2 regions of the Exiguobacterium sp. NPDC077395 genome follow, and region 2 is predicted to be linked to the other one. Evidence: riboswitches for the same ligand, from Rfam matches in the RefSeq annotation. Region 2 holds a riboswitch; the other holds the start of a gene.

Region 1 (7,309 bases), 1.0 Mb from region 2:
ACGCCTGCACAGGCCGAGTTCCTCATCAAGACGATCGGCTGCGCCCGGTTCATCTACAACAAGCTGCTCGAGGACCGCATCGCCATCCGCGAGGAGGCGAAAACGGGGAGCGGAACGAGACGGAAACCGGCGACACCCGCCTCCTACAAGCCCCTGTTCCCGTTCCTCGCCGAGGCGGACAGTCTCGCGCTCGCGAATGCGAAGCTGAACCTGGACACCGCGTTCGCGAAGTTCTTCGCCGGGACGGGCGGCTTCCCGAACTTCAAATCGAGACGACGGTCGCGTGCCTCCTACACGACGAACAACCAGCATGGCACGATCCGCATCGAGTCGGGAAAAGTCCGTCTGCCGAAGGTCGGGTTCGTGCGGTTCACCCAACATCGCCCGTTCGAGGGCGTCATCCGGTCGGCGACGGTCTCGATGACCAAGACGGGCAAGTTCTTCGTCTCCATCCTCGTCAAACAGGACGATGAACCATGGATCCCAGCCGAGCACAAGGTCGGGATCGATCTCGGTCTGGAACACTTCGCCGTCATGACGAACGACGCGATGGTATCGGAGAAAATCGAAAACCCACGTTTCCTTCAACAATCCGAAGCGAAGGTCAAGAAGGCGCAACGGGCGCTGTCGCGAAAGAAGATCGGAAGCAAGAATCGTGAAAAGGCAAAATTACTTTTGGCCAAGAAACACGAAAAGATTGCCAACCAACGCAAGGACTTCCTTCACAAACTGTCAAGACGGATCGTTGACGAGAACCAAGTCATCGTCGTGGAGACATTGAAATCGAGCAACATAATGAAGAACCGACGCTTAGCCAAATCGGTTGGCGATGTCAGTTGGTACGAGTTCGTCCGTCAACTCGAATACAAATCAAACTTCTACGGACGGACGCTCATCAAGGCAGACCCTTGGTACGCATCCACTCAAATCTGCTCCACTTGCGGAGTAAAGGGCGAGAAGAAGGCGATGGACGTGCGTGAATGGACATGTGTCTGTGGCGCGCATCATGACCGTGACATCAACGCGAGCATCAACCTATTGATGTTGGCCGACTGACAATCCTTCAGGGCAGGGACTGCCCAACGAGCTTGGTAAACAACCGTGGCTAATAAGAGCACGGTCTTCCCAAGAAGCTCCCACTTCAATTTGCAAAGCAAATAAGTGGCGAGTAGTTCACTCATTCTCCTCTTTTTTCAACTTGCGTTGTCTAATACGCCACATCATCGACGTTATAAACGCCGCCCATCCACCGAGTACAAGGATATAAATTGCCAAGAATAACACAAATTCTCCATAGTCTTCGAGCTTTTCAAATGGATTTTGAATAATCATCGGTTCGGATAATATACCGACCATCATCAATGGAATGAAGAAAAGAAAGAAACGTTTCCAAAAGTAGTGTTTGTATGGTTGTGAGAATGTCTGCTCCATAATCGTGTACCTCCTCAATTTAATTACACTTATTTACATATATGATAGCATATTCTCAATTAATGTTGGATGATTGGTCTTTATTTTTTAGGCAAATTCAATTGAAAAGAGGGTGGCCAATTTGTTCAGCCACCCTTCAGTCAATTCATTCACTTGTTACAGCCAGTTCTCCAGTCCCGAACGTCGCGCTGAACGCACGGCACCAGATGACGACTGTGTTGTACTCTTCTAGATTCACATCCGCAGGGACTAAATAATTTTGATTCCCGATGTTTCCTTTTAACGATCCTAGACTGACGCCTTCGGTTGTCTCTTGTCCTGGCTTCGTCAAATAGACAAATAAGTCAGGTCCGTTTGTCGTCTCAAACTCCTCAAATCGGAGGTACGTCCCGTCTTCTGCCTCGACGGAGCGAATCGTGCCCGTCGTTTCATAATTTTTCTCCCCGTCCATGAACACACCCGCTACTTCGGTTTGACTCGGTTGTGCTTCCGGTGTCTCAGTTGTCTCTTCCTCTGTTTCTTCTTCTGAAGCAGGCGTCTCAACAGCTGTCGGTGGTAATCCTTCATCGACGGTCTCTGTCAAGAAAAGCGGTGAGATGAGCCACCAGGCGACGGCGATCACGGCTACGCCGATCACACCGATGATAAGTTTCGTACTTGTTTTCATGTATAAGTCCTCCTTTTCGGATGTATGAACCATTAATAGCCTTTTCCCGATTATTGGGCTTATAAAAGACGCGAATGTTAAAATTCGCGTCTGATGACCGTTATACGGTTTCGGTCCAGTTCTCTTCGATGAACGTGTCCCGTCCTGAGATGGCCCGGTCTTCTTTATAGTGTTTCGGATTCTTTTTATGGTAATCCTGGTGATACTCTTCCGCTTCGAAGAATGTCGTCGCCGGAGTGATTTTTGTGACAATAGGTGCCGTGAAGCGACCACTTGCCGCTAATACGTTTCGACTCGCCTCAGCCGCGATTCGTTGTTCCTCCGTGTGATAGAAGATGGCTGGGGCATACTGTGGCCCGCGGTCTTGGAATTGACCACCTTCATCGGTCGGGTCGGTCTGAATCCAATATAGCTCGAGGAGACGCTCATATGAAAACAGAGATGGATCATATGTGATTTGAACGACTTCTAAATGACCAGTCGTTCCAGTTTTGACTTCTTCATACGTCGGATTGTCGATCTGTCCGCCCATATAGCCGGATACGATTCCTTCAATCCCTGGTAGTTCTTCAAAAGGTGTTACCATGCACCAAAAACAGCCACCTGCAAATGTTGCTTTTTCCATCTTGTCGTTCCCTCCAAATCGTATTTCAACAAAAAAAGCGCTCACGTCGGATGACATGAGCGCTCTCGTCATATCGTCCAAGGTTTCCCTTGCTGGTCGTAGCACCTTGCCAATGGCAGGTTGCTGTGAAGTCATGGAGCCAGATCTCTCGTTCACTCTTGATATCGATATGTAGTTGGTGAGAGCATCATACCACCCTCAAAATACTTTCGTCAATGATTCGGTTTTCGCTTCAACTGAAAAATCGTCAAGACGATGATAAATCCAATCAACCCAATCGAAATGAACGGACCATACGGCACATTTTCTCCGTATAACTGCAAGAAAAATAGACCGAACACAGCGAGTAGAACGAATATGTAGGAGCGTGTCATAGGAACCTCCTGTTTTTTCTTAAGTGTAACAAGAACACATCGACTTGGCGATACGAAAAGGAAATCAGGCATAGAGCACGAATAAAGTGGGAGAGATAAAGGAGGAATGTAGGATGGAAGAAATCCAATTACATGAACTGACGATTGAACGTGCACATCGTGGGTATAAAGAAGGACAATTCACGGCACGAGACATAACAGCGTATTATCTTAGAAGGATTGCTGCATTTAATGAGCGACTTCATGCCGTGATACAGGTAAATCCGGACGCCCTGTTCGAGGCAGAGGCGGCAGACCGGGCCTATAAAAAAGGAGTACGCAAACCGCTCCTCGGCATCCCCGTCTTAATTAAGGACAATATCGAGACAGCCGGTCTGATGCGTACGACAGCAGGTGCCGCCGCCATGCGACATCATTTTGCAGGTCGAGATGCCGAGCTCGTGAAACGATTGCGGGATGACGGGGCCATCATTCTCGGAAAAGCGAATCTGTCCGAGTGGGCGAACTTTTTAACGGAAGATATGCCGAATGGTTGGAGTGCTGTTGGCGGACAAACGAAGAACCCTTATGGCGACCAATTAGATGTCGGGGGATCGAGTTCTGGATCGGCTTCGGCGGTTGCGGCAAACTTGACACTCCTTGCCGTTGGATCTGAGACGAGCGGCTCGATTGTACACCCGAGTGTGCATAATAGTATCGTCGGAATCAAGCCGACCGTCGGCTTGATCAGTCGTTCAGGCATCATTCCGATCTCACGTTCTCAGGATACGGCTGGACCGATGGCGCGTACCCTTCGTGATGCGGTCGTTGCCTTGCAGACAATGTGTGGTGAAGATTCGGCTGATCCTGCGACATGGGAAACTCCAGTCGGACCGCCTTATGTGACATGTCTCGATGTCCGTCAAGCGGTCGGGATGCGTGTCGGATTTATCAAGCCAACTATTTCAGACGAAGAAGTCGGGTTGTATGAACAGGCACTTCGATTGTTGCGTCAAGCCGAGGTTGAACTCGTCGAGATCTCGTTACCGAAACACGATGCATTAGAACAGGCAGATATTTTGTTTGATGAATTCAAGCTTGGGATTGAGGCGTATCTTGCGAACACAACTGTGTCATTTAAGACGCTTTCAGACTTGATTGAATGGAACGCGGACCACCCCGAATCGATTCCGCACGGGCAGACCATCTTTGAACAGTCAGATGCACGTTCAGGGCGTCTCGTCGAAGCTAGTTATCTCGACCGTCGGATTGATGATGTTCATTTCGCAAAAGTGGACGGAATGGATGAGCTATTAAAAGGGCAAAAACTGGACGCGATCGTCCTGCCACATGACATGAACTATGACATGGCTGCGAAAGCAGGACACCCGACAATCACGGTCCCTTATAAACGAAAAGAGAGTGGGGCCCCGTTCGGTCTATCGTTCACGGGAACGAGCTTTGCAGAACGAGATTTGATTCGTGTCGCTTATGCGTTCGAACAGTTCATCACACGACCGACGCCTCCAGATTATTCCTAAGTTGCACCCGTCTCTGACGTCCGCTACAATGGTACGTATGCGGATTAGAGAAAGGACAGGTTAGAATGAAATCATCTATATACGGGTTGACGTTCGATCAGCTCACAAACGAGTGCACGGAAGCAGGATATGGTGCCTTCCACGCACGTCAAGTCTGGGACTCGCTCTACATCGACCGGGTCAAATCGATGGACGCGTTGAACGTCCGTGACGAAGTACGCGATTACTTAACTGAGAAATACGTCATCTCGACACAAGAACTGTTCGTCAAACAAGAAGCGGGCGATGGAACGGTCAAATTCTTACTTAAATTGCATGATGGTCACTATATCGAGACGGTGCTCATGCGTCATAAATATGGTCGCTCGGTCTGTGTGACGACACAGGTCGGTTGTAACATCGGCTGCAGCTTCTGTGCGAGCGGCTTGTTGAAAAAGACACGTGATTTGACAGCTGGTGAGGTTGTCGAGCAGATCATGACTGTCCAACATTTCCTCGATGAAGAAGGAGAAGGGGACCGTGTCAGTCATATCGTCGTTATGGGAATCGGTGAACCGTTTGATAACTTCGATAACTTGGTCGACTTCTTGCGCGTCGTCAAAGATGAGCGTGGTCTTGCAATCGCCCCACGTAAAATCAACGTGTCGACGAGTGGTCTTGCGGACAAGATCTATAAGTTTGCGGACCTCGACTTACGCATCAATTTGGCGCTATCTCTTCACGCGCCGAACGATGAGCTTCGTACACGCATCATGAAAATCAACCGGGCGTTCCCGCTTGATAAACTCATGCCGTCGATTCGCTATTACGTCGAGAAGACGAATAAACGAATCACATTCGAGTATATCTTGCTCTCGAAAGTAAACGATTTACCAGAACACGCGGAAGAACTCGCGGACTTGATTGAAGACATTAAAGACAAGTCTTACATCAACTTGATTCCATACAATCCGGTCAATGAACATATCCAATATGAGCGAAGCACACCGGAAGATATCATGGCGTTTTATGATATCTTGAAAAAGCGTGGCGTCAATACGGGTGTCCGTCTCGAACACGGGACAGACATCGATGCAGCTTGCGGTCAGCTCCGCAGTAAGCATATGAACGTCGAAGGCGCGAAGTAATCAAATGGCCTCTCCGAATTTTTCGGGGAGGCCATTCGCTTATCGTTTTTGTCCGACATATTGAATCACAGCTGATTCACCGTGATGAAGTCTTCCTTCTTCTCGCCATACGACATTCTCATTTAAAACGAGAGGAATGAAATTGTCTTCGAGTTGGTGGAACATCTCTACAGTGTAAAGAAGTGGGGCGTCTTTTGGTCCACCTGTCCTGTAGGCGAGTTGATGTGTAGAGTACACCTCGGTCAGGAATACGCCACCAGGTCGCAGTGTTTTTTGAATACCGGCGAGCACCTTTTCTCTGACATGTGGAGGAAAGTGGCCGAAGATGCAGATAACTAGGTCATACGTTTCTTGCGACCAGACCGCTTCATTCAAGTCAATCTGCTTCGTCTGAAGGGAGACGTTTCGTGAAGTCGCCAAGCGCTTCGCTTTTTCGAGTCCCACTTTCGAAGCGTCCCACATCTCGACGTCGAAGCCGAGCGTGGCGAGCCAGACTGCGTTTCGACCTTCCCCCTCAGCGATGGCCAATACACGTTTTCCTTCGATTTGATGAGAGGTGATCCATTTTTGTAAAAACTCGTTCGGCTCTGTCCCATACACATAATCCTCCGAGCTAAATCGTTCATCCCATTTTGACAAGACATTCACTTCCTCTCTACTTTTCTTTCACTATAGCAAATCGAACAAGTGACGGTGAAAATCCATCACGATTTTCCGAATTCATGCATAGTCCAGATGGGAGAAGGGAATAGATTTCTGAACTAATGGATAGAGTGGAGGCTAAGTAATGGAGAGAGTAGATGCGTCGCTGTGGATTCGGGTACGAAATACGCTTGGTGAAGGTCCTTGTTGGGATGCTGAGTTAAAGCGTTTTTATTGGGTAGATATCGAAGGTCATACATTATGGTGGTATGACGAGCGAGAAGACGAGATTTCTTCATTCGAGGTCGGAAAACAGGTCGGTTTTGTCATACCAAAAGTGACGGACGGTGTCGTCCTTGGATTGAAGGATGGAATCTATGAATGGGATGAAATTAATCGAGATCTAAATAAGATTGTCGAGTTGGATGACCCTGATGGTCGATTACGTTTCAACGACGGGAAAGCCGATCCATATGGTCGCATTTTTGCAGGTACGCTCCATCTTGAGGATGAAGAAAACGAAGCGACATTGTATCGAGTCGATCGAGATGGAACGACGACAACACTCTTGGATGAATTGACACTTTCGAACGGGTTGACATGGTCGCCTGACCATTCCGTATTTTATCATATCGATACACCGACTGAAAAAATTCGGAAATATGATTTTGATTTGAAGTCAGGAACGCTCTCGAACGGAGAGGTCGTCGTTGATTTTTCCGAGGAAGAAGGTTTTCCTGACGGGATGACGTCCGATTCTGAAGGCTGTCTATGGATTGCACATTATGCTGGTGGAAGAGTGTCACGTTGGGACCCATCGACAGGTAAAAAATTATTGGAAGTGCATGTTCCTGCGCCGAATGTCACTTCATGTGCCTTTATCGGGGATGGGCTTAATCGATTAGCCATCACGACGGCTCGTG
Region 2 (7,309 bases):
TGGAAAGCATTCAATCAAAAGGCAAGGGCGACGGATGTCGTTGGTATTTTCCACGAAACGTACGCAGTGAGTAATTATGAGACGATGTATGTCAATCTACCGGATCGTGGTCTCGGTAAAGCGCTTGGTACTGTGGATGTAGGCAAAGGAAGAAATTCGGCAAAAGAGCGATTGGATGAACGGTCTTTACACGAGCAAAAGCAACGGACAGATGCATGACGCACCTGCCCGTTTTTATTATGCATTCACATTTTCTTTGTCGTAGATCGGCACCCAGCCCTCGGTCGTCACGAAAATACGAACGGCGACGACTTGGCGGTCTTCTTGCAACGTGAAGTAATGACGCGTGTTGACCGGCACCGAGATGAGGTCACCCGGGTTGAGCTCGATATTGAAGTATCCACGCTCTGCATCGTCGATGGCAAAAATGCCGTGACCACTGACGATGAAACGAACCTCGTCGTCCGTATGGTGATGTTCTTTTTGGAAGTTGACGAGCAGTTCGTCTAAGTTCGGCGTCGCATCGGATAAAGAGATGACATCAGCCGTTTGATAACCACGTCGCGTCGATACGTCTTGAATCTCGTCTTGGAACGTCGATAAAATGACGGCTTTGTCTTCGTCTGTTAGTTGATAGTTTTCTTGAAGGGAAGCAGGTAATTTCGCGATGTCCCATGCTTCGTAAAGGATGCCTCGTGATTCTAAAAAGTCACGTACCTCTTGTTGATCACTGACACGTTCTTCGGTTTGTTGAAAATAAATCGTTGCCATGTTGAATTCCTCCTTATGAATGGACGCCTAAGGCGCGTAATTTTAATGAGTAGCTAAATAAAAATTCATATGCTTCTAGATAACGTTTTGCTGCAGCGGGTGTTTCGCCCCAAACGGTGATCCCGTGATTCCGGATGAGGACGGCACCGGCATCGCTTGTGACATGTGGGGCAAATGCACGGGCGAGTGTCGGGATATCCGCATGGTTCTCGATAATGGGGATTCGGACGCTTGCCGTTTCCTCCCAATAGCCGAGTGCCTTGATGATTTCTTGACCCGTGAACGTGACATGTCCGTTCGCCGCGTAAAGCTCTGAGATGACGTTGTTGTCGACCGTGTGCACGTGAAGGGAACAGGTTGCGTTCGTCTTGTTAAAGATTTCGACGTGTAGCAACGTCTCCGCGGACGGTTTGCCTGACTGCTCTCCAATCAATTGACCGGTCGCATCGACGAGGACGAAGTCTTCATCCGTACGCTTCCGTTTATCACGACCGCTTGCTGTCACGAGGAACGTCAACGGGTCGTCCGATACGCGGATTGCCAAGTTGCCGCTCGTCCCGGGAAACCAGTCCCGTGCGGCAAGCTCGTCTTTAATGTCAGCAAGTTCGACCCATCGTTCTTGTACGGTCATACATTCACTCCTTTCATGTGAGCTGAAATGTCATAGAATGTCTCGAACGGAACATAGTAGATTCCTTCCGCCTCGCATAGTGAAATCAGTTGACCCCGCGCATACACGACGTCGGCACGTTTGACGATTTCAAAATCGGTGACAGAGTCCCCGATGACGATCAACGTGTCGGTAGGTGAGACAATCTGTCGGGCAATCGTCGGCTTGCAACATCCGCAGTCGTTCAAACAATGAACATCGCATGAATGAGGCCATGTGACGCGCGCCGTCTCTCCTGAAAAATCAACGTGATTGCAGTAGATGTGTTCAGGTGCGACATGACCTCCTAGAATCGGATGGACGAAAAAGTCCATGCCCCCACTGACGACATCGAATCGAAAGCCGTACGACTGGGTCTCTTGCAAAAACTCGACAAACCCCGCTCGAAGCGTGATGGTCGACTGAAGAAACTCACGATACCGCTCTTGCTGGTTACTCGGGAGCAGGCTGAACATCTGACCGACGCCTTCTCGAATGGAGAGCGTTTGGTTCAAAACACCATCTTTGAGTTCGATCCATTCAGGTGGGGCGAAGCGTCGCATCAACGCGATGATGTTATCTTCTTCCGTGATGGTCCCGTCGAAATCACAGATGACGTGCGTACTCATCGCGCACCCCACGTATTCAGCGCAGTCGATAACGCATCGGTCTCGCTCGTTTTACCGATTGCCTGATCGATTGCTTGGCGGAACGCCCTCGCACCGGCAGCCGCACCGTCTGGATGCCCATGAATCCCACCGCCGGCATTGATCACGACATCCGTTCCGAAGTCACGAATCAAATCCGGGACGAGTCCTGGGTGAATCCCGGCAGAGGGGACCGTCAGAATCGGTTTCGTCCAATGGGATTCCGTCGCGTACGTTTGAATCTGTTGTGTTTCGTCTTTCGGAGTCGACAGTGAACCATATGGCGACGGGAAGAGCGTCAAGTCTGCCCCGGCGAGTCGAATCAGTTTCCCGAAAAGGAGGGAATGACGAATCAATCCGGTCAACGCTCCCGCAAAAGCAGGATGTGCCAAAATCGGGACGTGAATCTCAGGGTCTTTGGCGAGCTCTCGTAACGCGTCGAGCCCGTACGTATACACATTGAACAACAGTGCGGTCGCGCCTGCTTCGATCAAACGTTTTGCCTGATCGCGTAAGGTGAAAACGGGTCCGCTCAACGTGACGGCGTATAGAACGGAACGACCCGTCAGGTCTTGATGTTCTTGAATGATCGATGCCCCGACCCGTGCCCGTTCGATCGATGGGGTGAGCGGATTGTCATATAAAATCTCATCGTCTTTCACGAGATCGATACCACCTGTAAACTGGTCACGGAGCTGTGTCGCCAAAAAATCAAGGTCACGCCCGATGACACCTTTGAAGATGCTCATGGCGAGCGGTCGGTCGTGTACTTGAAGGATGTCGCGGACCCCTTCAACACCGAATGCGGCACCCGGAAAGTCCGATGCGAGCTCATTCGGGAGCGATAGGTCGACAAGTTGGACGTTTGGGTCGAGCGACAGTTTTCCGAATGTCGTCGTCAGAATGGACGAGAAGTCCGGCGTCACATTATGTAGCGGGTAACGAATCGAGAAACGACTCGTCGTTTCCTGTTGGGAGGTATCGATGACCGCGCCTCGGAACGCCTGTAGTTGATGCTGTTCGAGATGGTTCAATTCGGTCCATGTTCCGACGGTCAGCTCATGTGCGATTTTCTCAGCCACGCGTTCGACGTGATCGGTATGTTTGATTTCATAAGTTGCGATGATTCCCATAAGTTCCTCCTTTCAGGTCAAACAAAAAATGACCTCATGCCAAGGCAAGAGGTCATTCGAAAACAATGAACTCTTATCTCTCAGCGATAGCTGCAAGAATTAGCACCGTGCCATTTCTGGTCGGTTGCTGCGACATCATCGGGCTTGTCCCTCCGTCTGCTCTTGATAAGAATAGTTGTGAAGTTGTGAAATTTAATTGAATTTTTACATAGAATCGCTCACTCGTCAATTCCTTTTTTTGAGAAAAAAAGTTTGAAAATAATGTTTCTATATATGCGTGTCAAAAATAGGGAGTCGACCGAAAATAGAGGATTGACAACTAGCGTGCCTAGTCCGTAATATTCGTCTCAACACGTCAAATACAACTACATCATTTACTCTTATCGCGAGTTGGCAGAGGGAATTGGCCCTAAGACGCCGCAGCAACCGACCATTTGGCACGGTGCTACATCCACCAGACATATGTCTGAAAGATGAGAGGAACAACCAATTTGGGTGTGCCTCTTTCTCGCGGAGAAAGGGGCTTTTTTAATGCATAGATTCAAGAAAGGGGAAAATTATCATGGCTTATGAGGCGTTTACAGAACAAAGTGTCGTCGAACACGTTCGACAGTTGGGGTTACTAGAAGAGGGGATTGCAGAATGTGAGGAAATTGGAGATGGAAATTTAAATCTCGTCTTTCGCATTCGTCAAGGAGAAACGTCATTGATTGTGAAACAGGCGTTGCCGTACGCAAAAGTTGTTGGAGAGAGTTGGCCGCTCACGCTTGACCGTTCGTGGATTGAACAACTGGCCCTCCGTGAGTTTTCAAAAGTCGTACCACAATTCGTACCGGATGTACTCGGTAGTGACCGTGAACTCGCCTATACGATTTTGGAAGATTTGTCAGCTTTTGAAATCGTCCGGTCAGGCTTCCTAAAAGGAGAGAGCTATCCGAATTTGGCGCGTCACGTCGGTACATTCCTCGGGGAAACGTTGTTTGCGACATCTGACTATGCGAAAGGACCGCTCGCCAAGAAACAAATCGAAAAAGAGTATTACAATCCAGAGCTATGTGATATTACGGAAAAGCTGATCTTCACCGACCCGTATCGCGATGCAGAATCGAATCAAATCGAAATGGCTCTTCGTCCGGACGTGGAGCAACTTTGGTCAGATCTCGCCTTGAAAATTGAAGTGACGAAATTGAAGGTTGGGTTCGTGACCAAACATGAAGCGTTGCTACATGGGGATTTACATACAGGAAGCATTTTTGCGACGCGTCAGGAAACGAAAATCATCGATCCTGAGTTTGCCTTTTACGGTCCATTCGGTTTTGACATCGGTCAAATCATCGCCCATTTGGTGTTCTCGACGTATGCACATCCGTTGAAGCGGTTCGAACGCTTCACAGAAGTGCTCACTCTGTGGGAGACGTTCGAAAAAACGTTCCGTACACGCTTCACACAGGCGGTCGAGCCGTTCAACACAGTAGGATTCGTGGACGAACTGTTGCCATCGATTTTGAGTGATGCGATCGGCTACGCAGGCTGCGAATTGATTCGTCGGACGGTCGGTCTAGCGGGTGTCGCTGACTTAGAAACGTTGCCAGACGACCTTCGGATCGAACGGAAACGTCACGCCTTGGAGCTCGGCACGTGTCTCATCAAACAGCGCCATCAGATTCAATCGATTGACCAGCTAATTCCAGTCCTATCGGAGGTGCGTGTATGAGTGTGCAAAGTATTCATTTCGATGCCGACACCGAGGTGTTGACGATTTTAGATCAGACACAGTTGCCGCAAGAAGAGCGCTATGTCGAAGTGTTAACGCTCGAACAGGCAGAACAGGCGATCAAGGCCCTTCAAGTTCGGGGAGCACCGGCCATCGCTTACTTTGGGGCGTTCGTCCTCGCGAAAGAGGCATCACGTCTCCAGGACAATTTATATTTTCACCGCCAATTGGACCAGGTCGGCCAACGGTTGATTGCGACAAGACCAACAGCGGTCAACTTACAACATGTCATCGAATCACTCCTTCGACTAAATGTGGGGGAAGACTTTGAGCAGATCGCAAAAGCCATCAAAGCGCGTGCGATTGAAATCTATGAACAAGACGTGGCGACGTATCGCACGATTGGTGAGCATGCGTTGACCGTGTTACCTGCTGGAGGGAACGTGTTGACGATTTGTAACGCCGGTGCCATTGCGACGTCACGGTACGGCACCGCGCTTGCTCCGTTTTATGTCGGAAAAGAACGAGGCATCCCGTTTCGTGTATTCGCGTCGGAAACTCGTCCACTGCTTCAAGGGGCACGGTTGACCGTATGGGAACTCGACCGGGCAGACATCGACGTCACATTGATCACGGATAACATGGCGGCGTGGACAATTCAGACGAAACAAATCGATGCCATCATCGTCGGGGCGGACCGCATCACCCGTACCGGTCATACGGCCAACAAAATCGGGACGCTCCAGCTCGCAATTTTGGCGAAGCATTATGGCATCCCGTTTTATGTGGCAGCCCCGCATTCGACGTTTGATTTGGAAGCAGACGACACGATTCAAATCGAAGAACGGGACGCGCATGAAGTGACCCATATCGGGGGACACTCGACGGCACTCGTCGGCATCACCGTCTTCAATCCGGCGTTTGATGTGACCCCACCAGAACTCATCACCGGTCTGATCACAGAGACAGGTGTGCTCGAACCGACCGAGTCGGTCATTGTACAACACGTAGGAGGAAACGCATATGTCTAAAAAAATCATCTTCTTCCTGTTGACCGTCATTCTGGCGCTTGCCGGATGCACGAACGAACAGGCGCAACCGAAAACGACCGCGACAACAAATAAAGTGGAGACAAAAACAGTCAGCGTCTCAAATGAGACGCTTCCGAAAGACCTAGAGGTCGCACTCGTCATGCAAATGTCGATTGGGACATTTTCTTCGCAATATATCGAAGGGGTGACCGAGCAAGTCGAAGCGTTCGGAGGCAACGTGAAAGTGTATAACGCCGATAATGATTTGTCGAAGATGGCGAGTTACGTTGATACGGCAACGACGCAAGGCGTCGATGTGATCTTGATTGACCACGGACGTGCTGATGCCTTGAAAGAGCCTGTTCAACGGGCGCTCGATAAGGGCATCAAAGTCGTCGCATTCGACAACGATTTAACGAATGAAGGGGTGACGGTCATCGATCAAGATGATTATTCCCTCGCTTGGCGCTCACTCAAAGCACTTGCTGAAGATTTGGACGGGGAAGGAAACATCGTCACGATCTGGGTCGGCGGATTCACGCCGATGGAACGTCGTCATACGATTTATGATGCGTTCTTGAAACGTTACCCGGGCATCCAAGAAGTCGCGAAATTTGGTTCGGCGACGAACAATACGGCGCTCGATACGCAAAGTCAGATGGAGGCAATTTTGAAGAAGTATCCGGAAGGCGAAATCGATGCGGTGTTTGCGATGTGGGATGAGTTCGCCAAAGGGGCGAGCCGTGCCATCAAGCAAGCAGGACGTGACGAAATTGCTGTTTACGGGATTGACTTGAGTGACGAAGACCTACAACTCATGCAAGAGGACGGGAGTCCGTGGGGCGTGACGGCCGCGACGGATCCTGCTGAAATCGGTCGCATTCAAGTCCGTTACGCTTATCAAAAAGTGGTCGGAGAAGAAACCCCTTCGATTCACTCGGTTGATCCATATTTAGTGGACCGTGACGTCTTGCCGGATGAGCCTGTCACGATGAATGACCTCGGACAGTACGTTCCGGGTTGGGGCGAGTCGAATGCGGCATGGTCGGACTGGATGAAGGAGACGGACTGATGATTCGCTTGGAACGAATCACGAAACAGTACGGTGAGGTGACCGTACTCAATCAACTGTCGTTCAGCCTAAAACCGGGAGACATTCATGGACTCCTCGGTCTGAACGGGGCGGGTAAGAGTACGCTCATCAAACTGCTGAACGGAACGGTCGAACCGACGTCCGGCGAGCTGTCCATCGACGGGACAACCATCCGTCTCACACCGGCGGAAGCCATTCGTCAAGGCATCATCACCGTATCGCAAGAAGTGGACGATGCGCTCTATTTGGATTTGCCTGTATACGAAAATGT

The links. Region 2 has a riboswitch for S-adenosylmethionine ahead of ACQKD4_RS00845 (2,3-diketo-5-methylthiopentyl-1-phosphate enolase). Riboswitches for the same ligand answer to the same signal wherever they lie in the genome.
Region 1: another riboswitch for S-adenosylmethionine. It lies ahead of msrA (peptide-methionine (S)-S-oxide reductase MsrA); the one in region 2 lies ahead of ACQKD4_RS00845 (2,3-diketo-5-methylthiopentyl-1-phosphate enolase).

Annotation. Positions count from the first base shown of each region.
Region 1 covers NZ_JBNNHU010000001.1:1,176,386-1,183,694, forward strand. Annotated here, with positions in the region: gene tnpB (IS200/IS605 family element RNA-guided endonuclease TnpB) at 1-1,056, shown strand, start outside; gene ACQKD4_RS06040 (hypothetical protein) at 1,174-1,431, opposite strand; gene ACQKD4_RS06045 (DM13 domain-containing protein) at 1,577-2,098, opposite strand; gene msrA (peptide-methionine (S)-S-oxide reductase MsrA) at 2,199-2,723, opposite strand; SAM riboswitch class I at 2,792-2,891, opposite strand; gene ACQKD4_RS06055 (hypothetical protein) at 2,936-3,097, opposite strand; gene ACQKD4_RS06060 (amidase family protein) at 3,211-4,617, shown strand; gene rlmN (23S rRNA (adenine(2503)-C(2))-methyltransferase RlmN) at 4,683-5,744, shown strand; gene ACQKD4_RS06070 (methyltransferase domain-containing protein) at 5,784-6,383, opposite strand; gene ACQKD4_RS06075 (SMP-30/gluconolactonase/LRE family protein) at 6,532-7,309, shown strand, end outside.
Region 2 covers NZ_JBNNHU010000001.1:144,089-151,397, forward strand. Annotated here, with positions in the region: gene ACQKD4_RS00825 (DUF4188 domain-containing protein) at 1-219, shown strand, start outside; gene ACQKD4_RS00830 (cupin domain-containing protein) at 238-771, opposite strand; gene ACQKD4_RS00835 (methylthioribulose 1-phosphate dehydratase) at 785-1,402, opposite strand; gene ACQKD4_RS00840 (2-hydroxy-3-keto-5-methylthiopentenyl-1-phosphate phosphatase) at 1,399-2,049, opposite strand; gene ACQKD4_RS00845 (2,3-diketo-5-methylthiopentyl-1-phosphate enolase) at 2,046-3,200, opposite strand; SAM riboswitch class I at 3,271-3,372, opposite strand; SAM riboswitch class I at 3,578-3,680, shown strand; gene mtnK (S-methyl-5-thioribose kinase) at 3,763-4,914, shown strand; gene mtnA (S-methyl-5-thioribose-1-phosphate isomerase) at 4,911-5,945, shown strand; gene ACQKD4_RS00860 (sugar ABC transporter substrate-binding protein) at 5,938-7,017, shown strand; gene ACQKD4_RS00865 (sugar ABC transporter ATP-binding protein) at 7,017-7,309, shown strand, end outside.